One region of the Arthrobacter sp. ZBG10 genome, then DNA from elsewhere that is predicted to be linked to it. Evidence: riboswitches for the same ligand, from Rfam matches in the RefSeq annotation. Region 1 holds a riboswitch; each other region holds the start of a gene.
The links. Region 1 has a riboswitch for cyclic di-AMP ahead of ACU18_RS12815 (hypothetical protein). Riboswitches for the same ligand answer to the same signal wherever they lie in the genome.
Positions count from the first base shown of each region.

Region 1 (4,492 bases):
AGGACGCCATCCAGGACCGGATAGTGGGCCTGGCGGCGGGCGGGGACGATTACGTCACCAAACCATTCAGCATGGAGGAGGTCCTGCTGCGGCTGCACAGGCTGGTGCAGCGTTCCGGGGTGGCCGCCATGGATACCTCCGAACTGGTGGTGGGCGACCTGGTCCTGAATATCGATACCCGGGAAGTGACCCGCGCCGGTGACGACGTGCAGCTGACCGCCACCCAGTTCGAGCTGCTCCGCTACCTGATGGAGAACCCCAAGCGGGTCATCAGCAAGGCCCAGATCCTGGACCGGGTGTGGGACTACGACTTCGGTGGCCAGGCCAACATCGTGGAGCTCTACATTTCCTACCTGCGCAAAAAAATTGATGCCGTGCACCCGCCCATGATCCATACCGTGCGCGGTGCCGGCTACGTCATCAAGCCTGCAGAGTAGGTTCCGTGGCCACCACACCAGCCCCGGAGGCACCCCGCCGGAGCGTGCTCCGACCCGCCACCTGGCATCTGCGGACGCGCTTGGTGGCATTGGCCATGGCCCTGCTGATCGCCATCTGCGGCGCGGTGGGAGTGGTCAGCTACGCCTCAATGGATGCCTTCCTCACCCGCCAGCTTGATGCCCAGCTGAGCCAGGCGGCGGAGCGGGCCAACGATCCCGGCCGCCCGCCGCAGGGCGGCTTCAACGGCCGGGACCCACTGGACGCACGGGGCCAGAGTGTGGGCACCGTCAACGCCAGCATCCGCAACGGCCAGGTGAACACGGGCGGTTTCCTCGCCTCAGACACCACCCGCACCCCCCTCGCGGCTGACGACAAGCCTGTCCTCCTGGGCCTGGCGACGGACGGCAAGCCAGTGGACCGGGAACTGTCCAACGGCAGCTACCGGCTGGTGGCCGTCGAAACCTCTTTCGGCGACGTCCTGGTGACCGGGCTCCCCCTGGCAGTCAAGGACAGCACGCTCACGTCGCTGGTGTGGACATTCATTTTTGTGTCCCTGGGCGGTCTCCTGCTGGTCGGGCTGATCGGCACCGTCCTGATCCGGCGCACCATGAAACCGCTGGAACAACTCTCGGAAGTGGCCACGAGGGTCTCCCAACTGCCGCTGGACGCCGGCGAGGTGGCACTCGCGGTGCGCGTCCCGCCGTCGAACTCCAATCCGGGAACCGAGGTGGGCAGCGTGGGGCATGCGCTGAACCTGATGCTGGACAACGTGGCCAGCGCGCTGCAGGCGAGGCAGAAAAGCGAAACCAAGGTGCGCCAGTTTGTGGCTGACGCCTCGCATGAACTCCGCACCCCGCTGACGGCCATCCGTGGTTATACGGAGCTGATGCGCATGACGGAGCAGTTCACGCCCGACGGTGCCCGTTCGCTGGCACGCGTGCAGAGCCAGTCCGAGCGTATGACGGCGCTGGTGGAAGACCTGCTGCTGCTGGCGCGGCTGGATGAGGGCCAGCCGCTGAAGCTCAGCGAGGTGGACCTGACGCAACTCATGGTGGAAAGCGTCAGCGACGAGAAGGTGATGGCACCCGGACACAATTGGCGCTTCGAACTGCCGGACGAGCCTGTGGTGGTCACGGGCGATCCAGCCCAGCTCCGTCAGGTCCTGATGAACCTGCTCTCGAACGCCCGGAAGCACACGCCGGCCGGAACCACCGTCCTGGCAGGGGTGGGTACGGCCGACAACACGGCGTTCGTCACGGTGACGGACGACGGCGGCGGGATCCCGGCAGGGTTCGTGGACCAGGTCTTTTCACGCTTTGCCCGCGCGGACGCGGCCAGGAAAGGCAGCGGCGACCAGGCCGGGGCCGCCGCCGCGGAGGGCACCAGCGGGCTGGGGCTTTCCATCGTCCAGTCGATCATCGAGGCGCACGGCGGGAAGGTCTGGGTGACGTCCGAGCCGGGCAGAACGCAATTCACCATCTCCCTCCCACTCGCGGCAGCCGCCCCCACAACCTGACACGCCGCCGTCGTGATGTCCGTTACCTAAATGTGACTTAAGCTTCGGACTCCTGTACCGTCGAAAGGGTGCGGTTCCCGTTCGGGGCGCATGTCCGGATGACGCCTAGCTCTGCCGCTTCCCGGATCCTTCTTGACCCATGGCAGAGGCGGGGGACCCACAGTCCCGGGCACTGCGTGCCCTTGGGGTTAAGCCATTTTCGTGAATTTTCCGGATGGCCGGATGCCCTCATCCGAACCCGACAGCTAACTCCGCAGGTGTGAGAGGCGATCCATCATGTCTGAATTCCCGGTAGAAACGCGCCCGAAAAATGGGGCCGACAGTCCATTCCACACCAAAAAGCGCGGCATTGCCTTCCTGGGCCGGCGCACGGCCATCCTCGCCGCGTCCTGCGCCCTGCTGGTGGGAGTCGGTGCCGCCGGCCAAGCCACCAGCTCCGTCACCTCCCCTGTGGCGGCTGAAACAAAAGCCGCCGAGGCAAGCTCCTCACTGAGACTGGAGAAGAGCGAAATCCAGGCTGCGCCGAGCGAATCTGCGGCGCCGATCGCTGTTGCACCCCAGGCCGCCGAGCCCGCTCCGGCTGCTCCTGCTGCGGAACCGGCGCCCGCCGTGGAAGCCGCTCCTGCCCCGGCCCCCGAGCCTGCACCGGCACCGGTTCCCGAGCCTGCCCCTGCGCCGGAGCCCGCTCCCGCACCGGAGCCCGCTCCCGTCGTCGCGGTTAATGACCCTGCCGGTGCGCAGGCCTATGCGGCCAGCCAGCTGGCATCCTACGGCTGGTCGGCGGACCAGATGCAGAGCCTGCTGACGCTCTGGACCAAGGAATCCGACTGGACAACTACGGCCACCAACGCGAGCAGCGGCGCCTATGGCATTGTCCAGTCGCTGCCGGCCGAGAAGATGGCAAGCTCCGGCGCGGATTACCTCACCAACTACCGCACCCAGATCAACTGGGGCCTGAACTACATCAAGGAGCGCTACGGCTCCCCCGCAGCCGCCCTGAACTTCCACCTCGCCAACAACTGGTACTAGGACCCGCGGGGTCCATCCCGGCGGTCCCGTCCCCGGGACCGCCGGGTCGCCTGCAGGTGACGCGGCGCTTCCGCGGGCACCATACTAAGGGGCATGAAATTCACCACCGTTATTGCCGGCTCCGGCAACAAGACCGGCATCGAAGTCCCGGCCAGCATTGTGGACGCCTTGGCGGCCGGAAAACGGCCGCCGGTGGTGGTGACGCTGAACGGGGCGTCCTACCGCAGCAGCATTGCCGTTATGGGCGGGCAGTACCTGATCGGCCTGAGCGCAGCCAATCGTGAGCTGACAGGGGCGGGCGCGGGCGACGCCGTTGAGGTGGACGTGGTGGTGGACACCGAACCACGCGTGGTGGAGGTGCCCGCTGACCTGGCGGCCGCGCTGGCTGCAGACAGCACCGCGTCCGACGCGTACGCCGCCTTGAACTACAGCGCCCAGCGGCGCCTGGTAGAGCCCCTGGCCCTGGCAAAAACCGAGGAGACCCGGGCCAGGCGCGTGGCTAAGGCAGTCTCGGACCTGAACCCTGGCCAGCAGCACGGTTAGCCGTTCAGTGCCCCAGCGCCCCGTCCGGCTTTGCACGTCACCCGGCTCCTGGCGTGCCCGTCCGGATTTTCACGGCAGGCCGTCAGCTACATGGGTGGAAGTTTAGCCATGCACTGGACGGCCCACTGGTTGCCGTCCGGGTCCTTGAAATACACAAACTCACCCCAGCCGGGGTCCGAGATATCCGTGACATCCACACCGTTGGCTTTCAGGTGCCGGTGCGCCTCCTGGATGTCAGGAACCACCAACTGCAGGTTGGGGGCGGACCCTGCCGGCGCATCCGAGAGCCCCTCGCCGATGGCGATGGAGCAGCCTGATCCGGGCGGGGTCAGCTGGACGAAGCGCAGGTTCTCGTTGACCCGGTGATCGTGGTCAAGGGTGAAACCCACTTGGTTCGCATAAAAATCCCGGGCACGGTCCACGTCGGAGACGGGCACCAGTACAAGTTCAAGTTTCCAGTCCATCCGCTCAGGGTAGCCCGGGTGCCGGGGCCAGGAAAGGGTTCCTGGCCCCTGGTTCGGCCACAACTGACCGCGCCGGCAGTTTTTGCGCGGCCCGGTGGCTGGTTAGCCTGCGATGCCGTAGAGTCGGTCGCCGGCGTCACCGAGGCCGGGAACGATGTAGGACTTCTCGTTGAGCCGCTCGTCAATGGAGGCCAGCACGATTGTCACATTGGACTCGCCCAGCTCCTCCTCCAGCTTCGCCAGGCCTTCCGGAGCTGCGAGGAGGCAGATGCAGGTGACGTCCGAGGCGCCGCGCTTGAACAGGAACTTGATGGCCTCGCGGAGTGTGCCGCCGGTGGCCAGCATGGGGTCCAGGACGAAGATCTGCCGGTCGGTGAGGTCTTCGGGCAGGCGCTCGGCGTAGGTGATGATTTCCAGGCTCTCCTCGTCCCGGGCCATGCCCAGGAAACCCACCTCAGCGGTGGGGACGAGCTTGGTCATGCCTTCAAGCATTCCCAGCCCC
Region 1 covers NZ_LFQH01000050.1:4,851-9,342, reverse strand. Annotated here, with positions in the region: gene ACU18_RS12825 (response regulator transcription factor) at 1-437, shown strand, start outside; gene ACU18_RS12820 (sensor histidine kinase) at 443-1,954, shown strand; cyclic di-AMP (ydaO/yuaA leader) riboswitch at 2,074-2,225, shown strand; gene ACU18_RS12815 (hypothetical protein) at 2,231-2,983, shown strand; gene ACU18_RS12810 (YdeI/OmpD-associated family protein) at 3,077-3,526, shown strand; gene ACU18_RS12805 (glyoxalase superfamily protein) at 3,613-3,990, opposite strand; gene upp (uracil phosphoribosyltransferase) at 4,093-4,492, opposite strand, start outside.

Region 2 (4,492 bases), on a different contig from region 1:
CGCCTTGATGATGGAGGAAGCCGCCAGGAACGGGGCCTTGTTGGTGGCGGCTGCGAACTTGGAACCGAACTCACCGAAGGACAGGTGCTGCGCCTTCTCCTCAACCAGGCCAAAGCTGGCAACATCCCAGAATGCGGTGGAGCCACCGACGCCGAGGACTACTTCGTAGCCTTCGGGGGCGCGGAAGAACTGGCTCAGGCCGGAGCGGACGGAGCCCACCAGGTTTTTGACCGGAGCCTGGCGGTGGGAGGTCCCCAGAATGGCCTTGGACGCGGCGGAAAGAGCATCGATCTGCTCCTGCCGGACCTTGGAGGGTCCGGCGCCGAACCGTCCGTCCCGGGGCAGCAGGTTGGCGGGGATCGTGATGCTGGTTTCGCTCACAGGTGCTCCAATTTCGGCGTGGAAGTTGTTGCGCCGGGACGGCTGGGTGCCGGCCGCCAGTGGTCAGCGGCCCTCGGCCCGGACCCTCCAATTGTGCCTGAAGTGGTGTTTCGGCGGGAACCGCACCCGTCATAGTCCAGTCATTGAGACAGTCCGGCAGAAGAGCCGAATCTATTCGGACAAACTCAAAATAGGCTAAGCTTTTCCACGGACTACGCCGCCGTCTGGGCGGTACGGTGGGACAACGCAAGGTACTGCGCTCGAGGAGCTGAGCTGGATGACGGATCTTATCGACACTACGGAGATGTACCTTCGCACCATTTTGGAGCTTGAGGAAGAAAACATCGTTGCCCTCCGGGCCCGCATCGCGGAACGGCTGAGGCACTCGGGGCCCACGGTTTCGCAGACCATCGGCCGGATGGAGCGTGACGGCCTGGTGGTGGTGTCCGGGGACCGGCACCTGGAACTGACCGAGACCGGCCGTAAGCGCGCCACCGAAGTCATGCGCAAACACCGGCTCGCCGAGCGCCTCCTGGCGGACGTTATCGGCCTGGACTGGGCGTACGTCCACGACGAGGCCTGCCGCTGGGAACACGTGATGAGCGAACGCGTGGAGAAGCGTATCTACGAGATGCTGAACCACCCCACGGAGTCGCCCTACGGCAACCCCATCCCGGGCCTCGCGGCGTTGGGTGGCCAGCCCGGCAACGGCTTCCGGGACGGAGCCGTCAGCCTGCTCGAAGCCATGAAGTCCTACGGCCCCGCCTCCTCGGTGACGGTGAGCCGGCTGGCGGAGCCCATCCAGGTTGAACCGGAACTTCTGGTCCAGCTCGACGAAGGCGGCATCCGGCCCGGCGCAGCCGTTTCGCTGGAGCGCGTTGGCGACTACATCTCCGTCCGCGTGGCCGGCATCGAAGGTGCCCTGGAACTGCCCCCTGAAGTGGCAGCGCACGTCTTCGTCGCGGTCAACTGACGCTGCCCGACGCCGCACTTACCCAATCCCGAGCGGGTTACGCAAAGATAACGGAATTGTTACTATGCGGGGGTAACGGATATAGTTGAACCTAAGCGTTGATACATAAGCGTTACTTGATCCGGAGCCGAGCTCTGCCAGCGGATCAGGCGCACAAGTCATTTCTGGCAGAGGCGGGGGAACCACAACCGGCAGCGGGGGCTGCCTTGGGGTGAAGTCCGTCAGCAGCAAGCCTCTCCAGTGAAGGATCCTACGGGATACCCCTGTGCCAAAGCTTGCCCGCGCGGACCGGGTCGAACGAACTCTCTGACCCGAATCCGACAGCTAACTCCGCAGGCTTTTCCAGAGAGGAACCGTTCTTGACCATGCAGACCTCCAGGGGACGCCGCCGTGCGGCCGTCCCCGCTTCGGCGCCACGGGCAGCTGAAGCCACCAGCACGGAGCGCCCGCGCGATTTCCACCGCGACGCGCGCCGCCGCAGGGGTCCCTTCCGGCAGATCACCGACTTCGCGTCGGCCAGCGGCATGGGCCAGAAAGCCGGCATCGCCCTGGCTGCCACGGGCCTGGTCCTTACCGTGACCGTCCCGGCCACCAGCCCCGTGCTTGCAACCGACGCACCCGGAGCCACCCCCGTGGCTGCCGCCGCAGTAACCCCGCAGCCCCGGATCTCCGCAGAAGCCGGCGCCCAGCTGGACTTCAGCCGTTCCGCTGTGGTGACCCAGGCCGATCCGGACGGCAAGCTCAAGCAGCTGCTCAGCGCCCAGTCCGCCAGCGCCGTCTCCCGGGCGGCCTCGGCAGGCAGCCTTGCTGCGCCGCTGGCCACGCTCACCACTGCCTCTCCCTTCGGCTACCGCGTCAGCCCCATCACCGGCGGCAACGGCGACTTCCACCGTGGCCAGGACTACGTGGCCCAGTGCGGCACATCCGTGCTTGCTGCTGCAACCGGAACCGTGACATTCGTCGGCTGGCACCAGTACGGCGGTGGAAACCGCGTGGTGATCGACCACGGCAATGGCCTGGAGACCACCTATAACCACCTCTCTTCCTTCACTGTGAAGGAAGGCCAGACGGTGTCCCGCGGCGATGTGGTGGCCCTGAGCGGCACCACGGGCGCTTCCACCGGCTGCCACCTCCACTTCGAGGTCCAGGTCAACGGCGAAGTCGTCGATCCTACCGGCTGGCTCTAGTCAAATGATGGTTCACTACCGGATCGCCGAGATCCGCCGTGACCTGAATGTGACATTGAAACGAAACTGCTGTACCGTCTAACTTGCGTCAAGTTTTCCGAACTTGACGCTCTTGAGTGGATTGCCTAGCTCTGCCACCGCTCAAGGTCCGTTCGCATTTCATCGTCTGGCAGGGGCGGGGGAACCAATTTTGGCCTTCAGCTGTATCGAAGGCCTTGGGGTTAAGTCGCAAAGCTTCCCAGGAAGCAGCGCGGCCGGGTGACTCCCATCCGAATCCGACAGCTCACCTCGCAGGCATTGGGAGAGGCCACCTTCTTGTCTTCACGCCACAATTCTGCGCGCCACCGTGCGCTCACGGTTCGCACCAGCCCTTTGGACAGTGTTTCCAAAGCCGTCAGTGCCAATGCCGGGACAGTAGGTCGCCAGGCGGCAGTATTCGCCGCCGCGTCGGGCCTGATCCTGACCATGGGACTGCCTGCCACAGCTGCTGACACCACTGCCGGAGTGTCCGCTTCCACCGAGTCCGGCACCGCCCAGACCGCGCTGGCAGTCACCGCCGCTCCCACCGCCACCGTTTCCTTCGAACGCACAGTGGTCACAACCATTGCTGCGCCGAAGCCGGAGCCGGTCCGAGTGCAGGCCACCCCCGCAGCCACCGCAACGGCAGCAGCCCCGGCCGCAGCCGGAGCTACGGCCGCGGCAGCAGCGCCGGCAGAGAAGGCCGCGCCCGTTGCGGCTTCGACGTCCGGCATCGCAGCCATCGCCTACACGGGCATCGGCCGTCCCTACGTCTGGGGCGGCACCAGCCCCAATGGCTGGGACTGCTCCGGATTCACCCAGTGGGTCTACGCCCAGGCCGGCATCAGCATTCCCCGCACGAATGCCTGGAACGCCATGACGCCCACGTCCAACCCGCAGCCGGGTGACCTGGTCATGCAGAATGGCGGCGCGCACGTTGGTATCTACGTCGGCAACGGCATGATGATCAGCGCGCTCAACCCCTCCCAGGGCACCCTGCTCCACGCAGTGGCAGCCACGGGCTCCTCCTCGTTCTACACGCTCGGCAAGTAGTTCCTGGGGCTTCGGCCCCGGGAACTTTTTCTTTGCTCGAAACCGCTTCACGCCAATCACCAAATCCCCGTTCTGGACGCGCCGGAATACCCCCAAGATGCCGGCGCGGCCAACGCCCCGGGCCTGCCCACCAGCAGGGCCCGGGACAACGAAAGAGAGAACTGATGACTACTCGTGCAATCGCACGGCATCGCGCCGAGGTCACCAAAACCAACTCGATCACCGTCATTGCCAAGGCTGTCGGCAGCAACGCCGGAGTCTTCGGACGCCAGGCTGCCGTCATCGCCGCAGCTTCCGGCCTGGTCCTCACCAGCGGAATCGCAGCCAACGCTGCAGACGCCAGCACCCAGCGCGAATCAGCGCCGCTGTCCGGGCTGGAAGTTGAATCGACGGTTGACGCCCCCATCTCCGCCGCTTCGACCATCGCCATCACCTTCGAGAAGCCGGCCGTGACCACCACGCCGGCTCCCGTTGTTGAGCCCGAGCCCGAAGTTACCGTCCAGGAAGCCGAGCCCGCAGCGCCCGCCGCCGCAGCCCCTGCTGCGCAGCCTGCTGCGGCACCGAAGGTCACGGCCACCGTTGCCTCGGCTCCCGCTCCGGCGGCTGCACCCGCAGCCCAGGCCCCCGCCAGCGGCAAGGGCGCGGCTATCCTCTCCGCCGCCTACGCCCAGCTGGGTGTGGTCCAGGACTGCACCATGCTGGTCACCAACTCCCTCGCAGCAGTGGGCATCAACTTCCACGACTGGCCTGCAGGCTACCTCTCCCTGGGCCGCACCGTGAGTGCCGCCGAGGCTCAGCCCGGTGACCTGATCTACTACGCCAACGGCGGCTCGGGCATGGCCCACATCGCTGTCTACGCAGGCAACGGCCAGGCAGTTCA
Region 2 covers NZ_LFQH01000058.1:54,062-58,553, forward strand. Annotated here, with positions in the region: gene serC (phosphoserine transaminase) at 1-381, opposite strand, end outside; gene ACU18_RS14440 (metal-dependent transcriptional regulator) at 659-1,354, shown strand; cyclic di-AMP (ydaO/yuaA leader) riboswitch at 1,501-1,709, shown strand; gene ACU18_RS14445 (M23 family metallopeptidase) at 1,720-2,541, shown strand; cyclic di-AMP (ydaO/yuaA leader) riboswitch at 2,678-2,852, shown strand; gene ACU18_RS14450 (C40 family peptidase) at 2,914-3,612, shown strand; gene ACU18_RS14455 (NlpC/P60 family protein) at 3,777-4,492, shown strand, end outside.
Region 2: another riboswitch for cyclic di-AMP. It lies ahead of ACU18_RS14450 (C40 family peptidase); the one in region 1 lies ahead of ACU18_RS12815 (hypothetical protein).

Region 3 (4,492 bases), on a different contig from region 1:
CGGGCTGCCTGCTCCTGTTCGCGGAGGGATTCAGACACCTTGGCGGCGGAAGCAGCCCTTTCCACCAGCGCGGCCGTTTTGTCCCCTACCATCCGGACCACGTTCAGGCCCTGCACGTTGTTGTGCTCCAACGCGTCCAGGGCCACGAAGAACCCTGTGTTGGTGCCGCCTGTTTTGTAGGACTGCACGGCGAGGGCCCCCAGCTCCTTCCGGTGCCGGTCCACGTCGGCAGTGGCTGCTGCGGTTTTTGCGGCCAACGACAGCAGCCTGGCATCCACTGCCTGGAGCGCGGCGTCGGCCACGCCATAGTCTGCGGCGGCGGTCACGGCCTGGCCGCCGAGTGTTTCGGCCTGTGCTGCCAGTCCCGTCAGCAGTTCGTTGATTTTGGCGATTTCCGTTGCCTTGCCGGCCTCGGTTTCCTTGGCCTGCTGCACGTCCTCCCACGAGGGATAGCCCGAGGGCGGCGCCGGCTCGCCGGCCATGGCGGGCGGCAGGACGGCCGAGCCGGCCAGGATAAGTGCCAACAGGCCGCCGGCCAGGGGCGACCGCACTTTGGAAACGAACGGGGACATAGTCCCGAAGCCTACCGGCGTCCGTCCGCCGGAACACGCTGAAGTGTCCACATCGTTACATTGGGAGCTGCAAAACGTGGACCTAGACTGGGGCCATGGGCACTCCCCGCCGTCCTTCACGTGGCACGCCGCGCTGCGCAACGGCGGCCGTTGCCGGCCTGGCCCTGGCCGCCCTGACTGCGTGCTCTCCCCCAGCCGATCCGACGCCGGCGTGGTCCACTCCAGCCGCCGCAGAACCGGCACTCACCGTGGAAGTAAACCAGTCCCGGGACCAGTACGGGCGGCATGGCATTGAGTTGCTGATTACCAACACCACAGACAGTCCGGTCACGGTCAGCGACGCCCGGCTCAGCACTTCCCTGTTCCAGCAGGACATCCGTTGGGACTCCGCGGGCGGTGTAGTGGTCGTGCCACCGCACCAGGCCAAAATCCGGACCGCAATGTTGCCCACGGCTGCCTGTCCGGAGCCGGGGCAGGCCAGTTCGAGCGGGCCTGCCGCGGTGGCCACAGCGACGTTGACGCTGCCGGCGGCAGACGCCACCGCCCCGGCCACAGTACCGCCCGCCACCGCTCCCACTCCCACCAGCATCGCGTTGGAGGCAACTGATCCCCTCGGAATCCTGGCCCGGAACAACGCTGAACTTTGCCTTTCGGCGGCTGCGGCAGCGGTAGCGGATCTGGCCCTGGCTCCGGACCTGGCCGTCGCGCCGGACTTGCGCACCGCCGTCGTCCACCTGCTGGTTGATCCTGCTGGCGGGGCCCGCGGGAGCGGCCGGCTGACCCTCGAACGGTTCGAAGGCACCACGCTGCTGGCGGAAGCGTCGGCGGATCCCTGGCCCGTTGACACCGTTGTCAGGGCGGGAGATGCGCCGTTCGTTATGAACCTGCGGCTCCGGCCCGCGCGCTGTGACGCGCACGCTGTGGCGGAAGACAAAGTGGGCACACTGCTGCCCGTCCGGGTGGCAGTGGGGATGCGCTCAGGGCAACTGAAACTCGTCGCCGGAGCCACCCTGCGCGGCCAACTTTATGACTTTGTGACGAAGGCCTGTGCGGCCGGCTGACCGGATGGCGTCCTTCGAGTTCAGGGGCCCGGCAACACACCAGCGATGGACAAACCAGGGATCCGAGAGGCCCACCTCGCATGTTATCCAAATGTGACAATTGGTCGGGACCTGGGTTATGGTCTTGATGTGTCCCTCTCCAACGGGGCACTCCCACCAGCATGCCGAGCCCTGCCGCTGGCCTGGGATCAATCGTTTCCGGATGGCAGGGACGGGGGAACCAAGTTTCCACGGCTTCTTTGAAGCCTTGGGGTTAAGTCGATAGCACCTCTGTCCTTGATGGGGTGCTCCCGGCCGGGTAGCTCCAACCCGAACCCGACAGCTCACCCCGCAGGCATGGGAGAGGCGATCTATCATGTCAAAAAACACCCTGGCTGCCCGTCACCGCGCGGTGCCGACCCATTCCATCGTTCTTGAAGGCCTGGCAGTTTCCGCCAAGTCGCAGGCCAAGTCCCTGGGCCGCCCGGCCCTGGCCGTGGCCGCCGCATCCGGCATCGCGTTCGGCATCGGCGCCCCGGCCCACGCCGGCGTGACCGCACCGGATACCACCGGAACCAGCAACGTCCAGGCGTACTCGGCACCGGCAGCGCCCGCTGCAGCGCCTGCCCCTGCCGCTGCCGGCAATGTCCACACCGTTGTTTCGGGTGACACGCTGGGCGCCATCTCCTCGGCCAACGGCGTCAGCCTGAACGACGTCCTCTCCGCCAACGGGCTGTCCATCTCGGCCGTCATCTACCCGGGCGACCAGATCCAGATCCCAGGCGCCGGCTACGTGGCAGCCCCCGTGTCCGCCCCGGCCCCGGCTCCCGCCCCGGTCCAGGCTGCAGCCGTTGCCGCCCCGGCCAACACCGGCATGAACCTCAGCTACGCGTCCGCTCCGGCAGCCTCCACCGGCACCGGTACCGGCGCCGCAATCCTCGCCTCGGCTTACAGCCAACTGGGCGTTGGCCAGGACTGCACCGCCATGGTGGAAAAGGCCCTGCGTTCGGTAGGCAAGTCCGTGGGCGACCTCGCCCCGGGCCAGTTCTTCCAGTACGGCAGCGTTGTGGGCTCACCGGCCCCCGGTGACCTGGTCATCACCGCCGGCCACGTTGGCGTTTACGCCGGCGACGGCCAGGTTGTCAGCGGCGGCGTGGACGGTTACAAGACCGAGGTCCACTCCATCAGCTGGCTCGCCGGAGCTTCCTTCGTCCGCGTAGCGTAGCTTCGCGGCGCAGCAAGCGCCTGCACCACCGCAAGGGCGGCAGCCGGGATCAGTCCCGCTGCCGCCCTTGGCGTTTAAGGAATGCGGCGCGGAACCGGCGGGGCCCCGAACCAGCGGGCCCGGCCTGACCTCAGGTGCCGCAGTAGGTCCGGTAGGCGCCGAAGTCGGCCGGCGGCCCTTCCGCGAACCGCTCCAGGCCCGGCCGTTCCGTGAACGGGCTGCCAACGGCGTCCAGCAACAGGTGGAATGGTGCCAAGTCACCGGCAGTGGCGGCGGCCAGGGCTTCCTCCACCAGGTGGTTGCGCGGAATGTAGATGGGGTTGGTCCGGTCCATCAGGGCGGGGTCCGGCTGCCGGGCCAGCCACCGCGCCGCCCAGGCGTCGTACGCGGCCAGGTCCATGATCATGCCGCGGACCGGTCCGGCGTCACCGCGGGCGGCCTTGACCAGGTTGCGGAAAAACTGCGTGTGGTCCACGGGGCCGTCCTTGAGCAAGGCCAGTGCGCCGTCAACCAGCCCGGCGGTTTCAGGGTCTACAGGTGAGCCATCCGCCGGTGCCGGCAGTCCCAGCTTGGCCAGCATCCCTGCCTGCCAGGCCGCACCGTAAGCGGGCCGGAAGAGTCCCAGTGCTTCCACTGCCAGCTCCACCGCCTTTTCCTGGTCCTCGTGGAGGAGCGGCAGCAGCGCTTCGGCAAGCCGGGCAAGGTTCCATTCCGCCACTATCGGCTGGTTGGAGTAGGCGTACCGGCCGCCGGTATCGATGGAGCTGTACAGCGCGCCGGGATCAAACGCGTCCATAAACGCGCAGGGCCCGTAGTCGATGGTTTCCCCGGAGATGGTCATATTGTCGGTATTCATCACGCCATGCACAAATCCCACCAGCATCCACCGTGCCACCAGGTCCGCCTGCGCCGCCAGGACATTCCTGAAGAGCTCCAGGTAGGGCTGGTCGGCGGCAGCAGCCGCCGGGTAATGCCGGGCGATGGCGTGGTCGGCCAGCCGCCGCAGCAGGTCCACGTCGTCGGCGGCCCGGGCGTATTGGAAGCTGCCGACTCGCAGGTGGCTGGCCGCGACGCGGGCCAGGAGGGCTCCGGGCAGCAGCCCTTCGCGGCGGACCTGCCGCCCGGTGGCCACAACGGCCAGGGCGCGGGTGCTGGGGATGCCCAGCGCGTGCATGGCCTCGCTGACCAGGTACTCGCGGAGCATGGGGCCCACCACGGCCAGGCCGTCCCCTGCCCGGGCGAAGGGCGTGCGGCCCGAGCCTTTAAGGTGCAGGTCCAGCTGGTGCCCGTCGGGGCCGGTCACCTCGCCCAACAGCAGTGCCCGGCCGTCGCCCAGCCTCGGCGAGTAGCCGCCAAACTGATGCCCTGCGTATGCCTGCGCTACTGGTGTGGCGCCGGCCGGGACATCGTTTCCGGTCAGCAGGCGGATGCCGTCGTTGCTTGAAAGGAATTCGGGATCGAGTCCCAGCCGCCGCGCCAGGCCATCGTTGAGGACCAGTAGTGCAGGGTCCGGCGCCTCTTCGGCCTGCCACGGGACAGCGAGTTCGGGAAGCTCGCGGGCGAAGCGGTTGTCCAGCGTTAAGGTCGTTTCTGCGGCAGCGCTCATGCCTTCAGCTTATCGCCGCCGTTCGAGCGCCGGTTGATCAGCCAGGTAA
Region 3 covers NZ_LFQH01000051.1:325-4,816, forward strand. Annotated here, with positions in the region: partial or broken gene ACU18_RS13080 (coiled-coil domain-containing protein) at 1-572, opposite strand, end outside; gene ACU18_RS13085 (hypothetical protein) at 668-1,633, shown strand; cyclic di-AMP (ydaO/yuaA leader) riboswitch at 1,820-1,985, shown strand; gene ACU18_RS13090 (C40 family peptidase) at 1,989-2,837, shown strand; gene ACU18_RS13095 (protein adenylyltransferase SelO) at 2,968-4,443, opposite strand; gene ACU18_RS13100 (APC family permease) at 4,440-4,492, opposite strand, start outside.
Region 3: another riboswitch for cyclic di-AMP. It lies ahead of ACU18_RS13090 (C40 family peptidase); the one in region 1 lies ahead of ACU18_RS12815 (hypothetical protein).